2 regions of the Pseudoneobacillus rhizolycopersici genome follow, and region 2 is predicted to be linked to the other one. Evidence: a T-box and tRNA genes for the amino acid it is inferred to sense, from the RefSeq annotation. Region 2 holds a T-box; the other holds one or more tRNA genes.
What was found. The T-box of region 2 lies ahead of trpS (tryptophan--tRNA ligase). A T-box ahead of a tRNA ligase gene usually reads a tRNA of that ligase, here a tRNA-Trp.
Positions count from the first base shown of each region.

Region 1: it has a tRNA-Trp gene. The T-box ahead of trpS (tryptophan--tRNA ligase) is inferred to sense a tRNA for this amino acid. The anticodon was not compared.

Region 1 is NZ_JBTOOE010000015.1:13,825-19,212, forward strand. It holds gene pepF (oligoendopeptidase F) at 1-214, opposite strand, end outside; gene ACX9YW_RS15010 (HAD family hydrolase) at 230-973, opposite strand; tRNA gene ACX9YW_RS15015 (tRNA-Gly) at 1,061-1,131, opposite strand; tRNA gene ACX9YW_RS15020 (tRNA-Trp) at 1,141-1,214, opposite strand; tRNA gene ACX9YW_RS15025 (tRNA-Asn) at 1,239-1,313, opposite strand; gene ACX9YW_RS15030 (hypothetical protein) at 1,440-1,580, opposite strand; gene ACX9YW_RS15035 (STAS domain-containing protein) at 1,752-2,576, shown strand; gene ACX9YW_RS15040 (amino acid ABC transporter ATP-binding protein) at 2,630-3,352, opposite strand; gene ACX9YW_RS15045 (amino acid ABC transporter permease) at 3,345-4,004, opposite strand; gene ACX9YW_RS15050 (ABC transporter substrate-binding protein) at 4,029-4,805, opposite strand; gene ACX9YW_RS15055 (hypothetical protein) at 4,988-5,146, opposite strand; gene ACX9YW_RS15060 (M20 family metallopeptidase) at 5,191-5,388, opposite strand, start outside.
Region 2 is NZ_JBTOOE010000005.1:31,183-36,570, forward strand. It holds gene ACX9YW_RS07175 (ABC transporter permease) at 1-3, opposite strand, end outside; gene ACX9YW_RS07180 (ABC transporter permease) at 6-941, opposite strand; gene ACX9YW_RS07185 (peptide ABC transporter substrate-binding protein) at 1,050-2,684, opposite strand; T-box leader at 3,179-3,423, shown strand; gene trpS (tryptophan--tRNA ligase) at 3,485-4,474, shown strand; gene ACX9YW_RS07195 (YjbA family protein) at 4,508-5,254, opposite strand; gene ACX9YW_RS23895 (YuzI family membrane protein) at 5,346-5,388, opposite strand, start outside.

The DNA of each region.
Region 1 (5,388 bases), on a different contig from region 2:
CATGGTTAAAAGTATAGGATAATTCCTCCTGTAGTTTTAAGAATTGAAAAAGGCTCTTTCCATCTTGAATGGCTCCGTCGAATTCTTTCAGTTTTTTAGCCATTTCCTCAACTTTTTGTAAATCCGCTTCCCACTTGTGCACATCAGAATATAAATCCTCTAGGTTCCATTTTTCCGTGATTGGGACCTCAACTCTAGAAGTGTATGTTGTCATGTGGATTCCTCCTTTTTAGTTTATTAAAACGGGCAACATCAAAATTTCATTTAGATGTTCGACGATAAAATCTGGTTGCGTATCACCAGACAATGGTTTACGGCTCCGGTTGAGCCAAACACTCTTGATACCAACTCGGTTGGCTCCAAAGACGTCGCTTGTTAAAGAGTCGCCAACATGGAGAACTTCATCAGCTGATAAACCACTCATCTCAAGGGCATAGTGATACATATCTTGATGAGGTTTATAGACTTTGACATGTTCACTTGTGATGACGCCATCTACTTTTAAATGCAAGAGATTAATCGCTTCGGTTATATCTAAGTGGTCTACATTGGAAAGTATATAAACAGGCAAATGATTATTTTCAAAAAACGCTACTGCATCGGTAAAAATGGTTGGGCTTTTCCAATGGTGAAACATTAATTGAAGTAATTCTTCTTCGTTTGCCTTCGAATTAAACTTCTCCAATGTATTTTTTAAGGAATCGGTACTGACTTGCCTTTGTGATAAAAAGTTTTCACCTTGGCTAAATGTAAGCAATTGATTAAATTCCTTCGTCCAATAATAGCCGATTTCACCTACAGATGCTTTGGTATCAGAATTTTGTTTGATTCTATGACAAATTTCCAGCAATGATTCCTCATTTTCATGTACAACTGTTCCGTAAAAATCTAAAAAGATGGCTTTGATTGGCATTTCTCTCCTTACCTCATTTCCTAAACTGACATGATCTGTCTTAATTTTAAACCTTTTCATGGCCATCTCCCATTAATTTGCTTAAATAAAAAACGCAGTACCCATTTCCTTGAAAGAAATGAACACTGCGTTGGTTATATGCGGTTAAGCGGGTGATGGGAATCGAACCCACAACATCAGCTTGGAAGGCTGAGGTTTTACCACTAAACTACACCCGCATATTCAATTGGCAGGGGCAGTAGGAATCGAACCCACACTGAAGGTTTTGGAGACCTTAGTTCTACCTTTAAACTATGCCCCTATTAGGAAAAACATGACAAAAAAATGGCTCCGCAGGTAGGACTCGAACCTACGACCGTTCGGTTAACAGCCGAATGCTCTACCACTGAGCTACTGCGGAACAATAATATGAAGATATTAATTATATTAATATATATTTTGCCCATTTTTCAATAAAAATTTTTATCTTTTTTTAAAAAAATTAAAATTGCCTAGTCATTCACTAGGCAATTCCATGGGTGAAGGGTTACTCTTTTATCCCTTCAAGCCAGTCTTGGTAACAATTTTTGCATAACGGCTTTTCTAAAAGATCATTTTGATGGACAAAACTTCCAAAGTAATATCCATCTTCAATGGTATCGTTACAATAGAAACATTGTTCATCCATATACAATTCCCCCTTAGAAAGCTTGTTAATAGAATGTGCAACTTTCATGAAATTACGATGGAATTCAATGGAATATAATTTTACAATAAATAATATTTCAGGTTTATTAATTTAGAAAAGTGGGTAAATATTCTTCGCGCATGTTGAGTGAATAAGGGGGAAAATTTTAATATGGGGATTATGACGAAGGAGTTTACCCAAATTAAAGAATTTGTTCAAGAAAATAAACAAAGCTTCGAACAGTCATTATTAAAAGAAGCGGTAAACGTAAAAGATAAGATAAATGAAATTCTCAAGGTAGGCAAAATTGACCTAGTCAATAACGCTCATAATCTCGTTATATATATTATTGATGGCAAGGAGAAAGAATTGCTGTTATTCGCCAAACAAGAAGGAATTGCCTGGGCGACACAGTCCATTCCTCTATCGTTTAAATTGGAATGGATTCAAGCGATTCGAAGAACACTGTGGTCCTTTGTTCATAAGTATAACGAACGATTCCACCGATTTTCAATTGAGGATTTTTTCGTTATGGAAAAGAAGATAAACAATCATATCGACGAGTTTTTAAATACCTTTTTCATTAATTATTCAACCTACAAGGATTCCTTAATTGCAGCGCAACGAAAAATGGTTGAAAATTTGTCTGTTCCCATTATTCCAATTAACAAAAGTATTTGTATCCTACCGCTAATCGGCTCGGTCGATATTTATCGCTCCAATATTCTTGAGGAAAAAGTTTTGACCGAGATTGGTAAATTACGCATTCAAACGCTGATTATGGACCTTTCTGGAATTGCTGAGATGGAAAATGACGTCATTGAACACATCATGAAAATCATTCAAGGGACGGCGTTAATGGGTTGTACCTCGGTGATTACCGGACTACGAGCAGAAGTGGTTCGAAAAATGATCCATATGGGTGTAAAGTTTGATAAAAATGCCAAAACGCTTGGCACGCTGCAGCAAGCTTTAAAGGAGTATTTAATTTTATAGCTCTTTAAAAAAAGACAGCCAAGAAAAATTCTTCGACTGTCTTTTTTAATGAGTTATAGAACCTTATCAAGAAAGTCCTTTGCACGTGTTGTTTTCGGATTAGTAAAGAACTCTTCCGGAGAGCCTTCTTCTAATAGCACGCCACCTTCAAGGAACATGATGCGATCAGCTACTTCACGAGCAAATCCCATTTCATGGGTTACGATTGCCATCGTTATCCCAGATCCGGCAAGGTCCTTCATAACGTTGAGGACTTCTTTAACCATTTCCGGGTCAAGCGCGGATGTTGGTTCATCAAACAACATCAAATTCGGTTCCATTGCTAAAGCACGGGCAATTGCCACACGTTGTTTTTGTCCTCCGGATAGACTATTTGGATAGGCTGCCTCTTTCTCAGATAAGCCGACCTTTGCAAGTAAGTCGCGGGCTTTCTTTTCCGCTACCTCGCGCGATTCCCCTTTTACCTTCATCGGAGCATAAGTTAAGTTCTCTAATACTGTCTTATGAGGAAAAAGGTGAAAATGTTGAAACACCATTCCGATCTGTTGGCGGACATTCATAATATTTGTTTTACGGTCAGTAATATCTTGGCCATCAATCCAGACCTTCCCTTTTGTTGGCTCCTCAAGTAAATTGAGGCAACGTAAAAAGGTCGATTTTCCAGAACCTGAAGGGCCAATAATCGCGACCACTTCACCAGCCGGTATGGCCGTTGAAATATTTTTCAATACCTCATTGTTTCCGAATTGCTTGGAGAGATTTTCTACTTTAATCACTGTATTTCAATCTCCTTTCGACACCCTTACCGATTAAGGTAAGAACCATGACCATCGCCCAATAGATAAAGCCGACAAAAATGAGCGGTTCAAAGTTTCGGTACGTATCAGCACCAACAACCTGGGCACGACGCATTAAATCTAAATAGCTAATTGTCGAAACAATCGCTGACTCTTTTGTTAAAGTGATAAATTCATTCATTAAAGCTGGCAAAATATTTTTTAGCGCTTGTGGAAAGATGATGTCTTTCATCATGAGATGATAAGGAATTCCGAGCGCTTGAGCTGCTTCTAATTGCCCTTTATCAACAGCCTGGATTCCTGCCCGAATGATTTCGGATATATAAGCAGATGAATTTAAACCAAAAGCCAAAATGGCTGATAAAAATGGTGAAATGTCGTATCCCGTTAGTTGCGGAATCGCAAAATAAATAATCATAAGCTGTAAAATCAATGGTGTTCCTCGGAAAATCGAGGTATATGCATCAGCGAACCAATTTAATGGTTTTAGGCGAGAGATTTTAAACAAAGCAAGAATACTACCAAATATAAAACCAAAAATAATCGAGACAATCACAAATTTTAACGTAACCCATATTCCTTCTAGGATAAAAGGAATATAAGGCACCATTTGGCTAAAATCCAAATTCATGCCTTACACCTCACTTCAACTATTTTATTCTTCTTTTAACCATTTTTCTTTTAGTTCTTCTAGTTTACCGTTCTCTTCCATCTTTTTAAGAACATTATTCACTTCTTCTACTAGCTTGCTACCTTTTGGAAAAGCAACCGCCATCCCTGGTGAGCTTGTCGTTGGGTCATCGAATCCAACTAAACCTTGTTCCGCCATATAGCCTTCTGCAACTGTTTTATCCATATAAGCGACATCAATTCGCTTCGTTAAAAGTTCTTGAATTAATACTGCTGCGTTGTCAATTGGTTTTAGCTCAAAATTTACTGTTTCTTGAATCTTTTTGGCACCTTCTTCTTGAATCGTTCCTAATTGAACGCCAAGTTTCTTCCCTTCAATCGCTTCTAATGCTGTAATGTCAGAATCTTTCAGAGTTATAAACATTTCGCCAGAGTGATGATACGGAGTGGAGAAATCAACATTTGCCTTACGTTTTTCGGTAGCTGACATTCCCGCTAAAACCATATCAACACGATTGGTTTGAAGCGCACCAATTAAACCATCAAACTTCATATCTTCAATTTTAAGTTCGTACCCAAGCTCATCAGCAATATAATGAGCTACGTCAATATCAAAGCCTTCAAATTCACCAGCTGGAGTTCTTGATTCAAATGGAGCAAAGTCAGCGGATGTTCCCATTACTAATACCTTTTTATCTGTTGTGCTATCCCTATTTGCTGCATCGTTGCTTTTAGATGTGCCACATGCAGCTAATAAAATTAATGTCAAAATCATCGTCAATGCTAGTAAATTCTTTTTCATTTTGTCTCCTCCTACGAATATATATCGATTAATAGATTTGAATTTTTATTCACTGAAATGAATTTTAACACATGTATATTTTTTTGAATAGGTACTTTATTAAAATAAAAATATTCAGATTATTATTTCTTAAAATAATAAAAAAACAGACTGACTTTTCTAAAACAGTCAGTCTGTTTCCGCTAAATTAATGGGTTACCTGCAGTTGGAGAAATGTTCGGGTCACCGCCTGGCTGGATCATCGTACTAATCATTTCCAATTCAGCCAAATCGACATTCAACACACTTGCCGTTTCATCTCTTTCATCATTATTCTTGGTCTTCTCATTTTCCTTTACCATTTTGCACCACCTTTTCAAAAGTAGTGTTTGAAAAGGCTTCTTTTTTATACACGAGAATGTTTAAACTCTTCCTTAATTTGCTGTAGAAGTTCCTTATTTGTTAAAATTTCATATCCCGTCAACGCCATTGCCTTAGCGCCTAGCATCATCGCTTCACGCGCTTGTTCACTCATCGCAGCTTCCCGGAATTCGTGGGTATGGCAGGCATATGCCTCGTTGCAAATTTTAATATAAGGATGAAT
Region 2 (5,388 bases):
CATATTTACTCTCCTTTCTTCCCGCCGGCAATTTTGATACGTGGATCGATTAAGCCGTATGCGATGTCGACTAGAAGAATAGAAATCAATAGGATTACACTATAGAAAACTGTGACACCCATAATAACTGTATAATCGCGGTTTGAAATTGATGTAACAAAATGTGAACCTAATCCAGGAATACCAAATATTTTTTCAATAACAAAGCTTCCGGTAATAATCCCAGCTGATAATGGTCCCATATACGATACAACAGGCAATAGTGCATTACGGACTGCGTGTTTAACCGTAATAACCCCTTTACTTAAACCCTTAGCTTTGGCTGTTCTAATATAATCGTTTGCTAAAACCTCTAACATACTTGAACGAGTTAGACGAGCGATAAAGGCCATTGGAGAGGCAGCTAATGCTAAAGATGGTAAGATCGTATGGGCAAATGAATCCCAGCGAGCAACCGGTAAGAGTCCCCATTTGATAGCAAATAAATATTGTAAGACTGTCGCCATAATAAACGAAGGGACAGAAATACCAAAAACGGCTACAATCATTGCACCATAATCTTGCCATTTATTATGATGAAGGGCTGCAAGAATTCCTAATAAAAGACCTAAAGCTACTGCAATTAAAATGGCTTGAGCACCTAGGGCCAACGAAACTGGAAACCCTTCACTAATTAAGTCATTAACCGTTCTTGTTTTATATTTAAACGATGGACCAAAATCCCATTGCACGATTCGAACTAGATAATCAGCATATTGCTGATACCAAGGATCATCTAAGCCATAATGTGCATTTAAAGCTGCTTCAATTTCGGGAGGTAATTGTTTTTCAGAAGTAAATGGATTCCCTGGTGCTAGACGCATAAGGAAGAATGTTGCAGTTACGATTAAGTATAATGAAAGCAACATGTAGAGCAAACGTCTTGTAATGTATTTCGCCAATATGCACACCTCCAATTGTTAGTAAATTTCGAAAAGTCCTATTCAATAATCAAGGTATATGAGCAATTAGCCCATATACCTTATTATCATTCTTATTCACTTCAAACCTTATTCAAAGTGAGCCCATTTTAATTGAACATCACCAAGACCAGAAACAACAACGTCTTTTAAGTTATCCTTCTCTACCCATACGTTTGTATAGAAGTAGATTGGCGCAACAGGCATTTCATCCATGAAGATGGCTTCTGCATCTTTAAGCATTTGCATCCGCTTGTCTGGATCTGTTTCTTTTTGTGAATCATCTAGTAATTTTTTGAATTCAGCATTTTCCCAAAGGGTATCATTGTTACCACCGTTCTTTTCACGGTATAGCTCTAGGAAGTTAATTGGGTCGTTGAAATCACCTAACCAACCCATACGACCAACCATGTAATCGCCTTTGTGTAACTTATCGATATAAACTGCCCACTCAGAATTATCAAGTGTTACATTTATACCAAGATCGTTTTTCCACATATCTTGTACAGCTTGAGCAATCTTTTGATGGCCTTCACTTGTGTTGTAAGAAAGAGTAATTGTTGGTAATTCAGATACATCTTTATAACCTAATTCTTCTAAACCTTTTTGTAAAAATTCTTTTGCTTTTTCAATATCATGATCGGCAAAATAGCCTTGTTCATTTTCAGGAATCATAGATGGAGGTACCGCTGCCATTGCAGGGATTTGTCCACCTTGCGTAATGTTTTCTACAATTGCTTTACGATTAATGGCATAAGAAAGTGCTTTACGAATATTTTTGCTCTTTAAAGGACCTTGTTCTGTTTGGAACTTGTACCAATAAGTTCCTGCGATAGGCTTAACAACTAAGTCACCAGATTCCTTCAATTGTGGTAAAGCGTCCGTTGGAAGTGTTCCAAATGGAGCACCAGCACGGTCTAATTCACCGTTATCGTACATTGATAATTCAGTGTTAGGGTCGTTAATCATATACATTTCAATTTTTTCTAACTTTACTGTATCTGCATCCCAATAGTTTTCGTTCTTTTCAAGAACAATTTTATCTTGATGAGACCATTCAGTTAGTTTAAAAGGTCCATTAGATACATTATCTTTGCCAGCCTCAGTGTGCCAGTTTTCATTTGCAGTTGCTACCTTATGGTTGATCGGGTAGTATGTGTAGAATGCTGTTAACTCTAGGAAATATGGAGTTGGATTTTCCAACGTTACTTCCAAAGTTTTTTCGTCTACTGCTTTAACTCCGATATCATCAAGTGAACCATTACCTGTGTTGGCCGCTTGTGCGCCCTTAATGTAATAAAGTTGGTACGCATAAGAAGCTTGGTGTGCAGGGTCTAATGCCCATTTCCATGCATATACAAAGTCTTCCGCGGTAACAGGATCACCGTTAGTCCAATTTGCATCACGTAACTTGAATGTATAAGTCTTTAAATCATCAGAAATTTGTACATCTTCAGCCATCGCATTTTCTGGCTTTCCGTCTTTATCAAGACGAGTTAAACCTTCGAACGTTTGCAATAAAACTCCACCTGATGTAGAGTCACTAGCTAAACCTGGATGTAGAGTTGGTGGTTCAGAGTTAATGTTAATACGTAACTCTTGAGGTACATTAGCAGCTTTATCACCTTCGCCAGCATTATTTTTGCTGTCTTTACCAGCACAAGCAGCTAAAAACATACTTAATACTAGTAACATGCTAAAAAAGATCGATAATCTTTTCTTCATTGTTTTTACCCCCTTATTTTTTTCCCACAAAGAATCTTTACCTTTTTACATTTTCCCAAAATACATTTGTCCATCCACTAAATATTAATGGAATAGTCAGTTAATTTTTCGCGCAAAATATACTTTCGAAATAATAAAATTGTTTTCCGTATACTTACGAAACTATTAATATCTCTAAACGGAAAAGTAACAACTTTCTAACAATTATTTAGAAAATAATGTATATAACCTAATTTATACTGAGAATGTTACGAAAATAGTAAAGATTCATTTGTTAGATTTATTATAAATAGTTAAAAAAATTATTGCAAGCATCATTTCCGTATAAGGTAGTTAGTATTCTAGTATAATATTAGATAAATCATTGTATTATCAATATTCCTATCGACATTTTTCGACTTTTTGCTCATCAAAAAAATTTTTTCTTTCAATTTGAAACCTCCAAAAAACTTGCTTTTTTTTACTTTTTGAGGTAATTTATAATAAAATATTTCAATAAAGCGATGAAAAAGATTAGTACATTTATCGACGGATTTTTAGAGAGTTTGTGGCAGGTGTAAACAAACATCCTCGTAAATGGAATGGACTTTTGAGCTGTGAGCAGGAAGGATTTTATCATCTGGTATGGCTTAACGTTAACCTTACGTTATCAAGGTTCCTCATGAATGAAACTTAATTGAGGGTATGAGAGACTCATTTGGAGTAATTAGGGTGGCAACGCGGACCATTCGTCCCTATTTATGGACGAATGGTCTTTTTTTTTATCTTAAAGTGAATAATTTTTTTGGAGGCTAAAAAAGATGCAAACGATTTTTTCAGGTATTCAACCTAGTGGGACAATTACACTTGGGAATTACATTGGGGCTTTAACACAATTTGTTGAACTTCAGCATGAGTATAATTGTTACTTTTGTATTGTTGACCAACATGCCATTACCGTACCACAAGATCCACAGATTTTAAGAAAGAATATTAGAAGTCTTGCTGCACTTTATCTTGCTGCAGGAATGGACCCAGATAAGGTTACAATGTTCATTCAATCGGAAGTCCCTGCACACGCCCAAGCAGGATGGATGCTTCAATGCGTTGCTTATATTGGAGAGTTAGAACGTATGACTCAGTTTAAAGATAAATCTGCAGGTAAAGAAGCTGTAGTTGCGGGTTTATTAACTTATCCACCGCTTATGGCTGGCGACATTTTACTATATAATACTAATATTGTTCCTGTTGGAGAAGATCAAAAGCAGCATCTAGAATTAACAAGAGATCTTGCAGAAAGATTTAATAAAAAGTATCGCGACATTTTTACGATTCCAGAAGTTCGGATTCCTAAAATTGGTGCCAGAATTATGTCTTTGCAGGATCCTACGAAAAAAATGAGTAAATCAGACCCTAACCCAAAGGGATTTATCAGTCTTCTGGATGAGCCAAAACAAATTGAAAAGAAGATAAAAAGTGCTGTAACAGATTCAGAAGGGACCGTTAAATTCGACAGAGAAAATCGCCCTGGAATCTCTAATCTAATCTCGATTTATTCAATTGTTTCGAAAAAGTCAATTTCTGAAATTGAAACTTTATATGAAGGAAAGGGATATGGTGTATTTAAGTCTGATTTAGCCGAGGTTTTAATTAATGAACTCCAACCAATTCAAACAAAATATCATGAACTAATGGAATCTTCCTATCTTGACGAAGTTCTTGATAAAGGTGCAGAAAAGGCAAATGCCGTCGCCAATAAAATGATTAAAAAAATGGAAAGTGCGATGGGCTTAGGTAGAAAAAGAAAATAATAAAAAAGCGGAACACTTATTAAAGTGCTCCGCTTAATTTACTTTTGGGCCATGTTCCATTTCCCAAAGTTTTTCGAAAAATGGTTGTCCTTTAATTAGATTTTCACAAAAATTAGCATGCTTTACAGACCAGCCTTGCTTAATTTCCTCAAATAATTCATTCCAAATATTTTCAAATTGCATGCTTTGTAAATATGAATACTTGACTGGATTCCATTCCGTGTACCAGTATCTTATTTCAGATGTATTTTTTGAAGAATACAGCTGGTCCAAAGCCATAAATAATAACTGTTTTAACTGCCGTTCTCTTCGCGTCAGACCCGCCATTAAATCAGGTTCAGGGGACAGAATATGAAAGTCTTTTTTAGTTAATGGTTGATTGAATTGATATTTCTTAGGGGAATGATTTTCAACCATCTCATAGACAAGCTGTTCTTGTCTAGGAATTAGCCTGCTTTTTCTGATTGGAATATGGTAACCAATTGTATCAACTGCAAGAATTCCTACACCATCTGTTACAATAAAACAATAATCTAATTGGATTCTTTCATGGTTTTTTCGTAAAAATGCTTTTTGATAAATGTCATCTAATAACTGCTTCGGTAGCTCTGATAAATCGTTTTCAATATAATGGAAAAGGATTGGTTCAACCTTAACTAATGGCACTTGATCCAATAGCTCAACCCCATCGTCCTTTCTCCATTCATGAAAATGACAGACATTATAGCCGTTCTCTTCACCCTCAAACCAATTTACCCAAACATCATGAAGATATAGCATGGCAAAAATCCCTCACTTCAAGAAACTGTTTGTCAACAGTATGGGCAGTACTTAGTAAAATTATTCCTTTTATGGAGAAACCTTGGCGTATCTATTTTTTGTTTTTGGAGAATGAATGGGGAAAATATATGCTT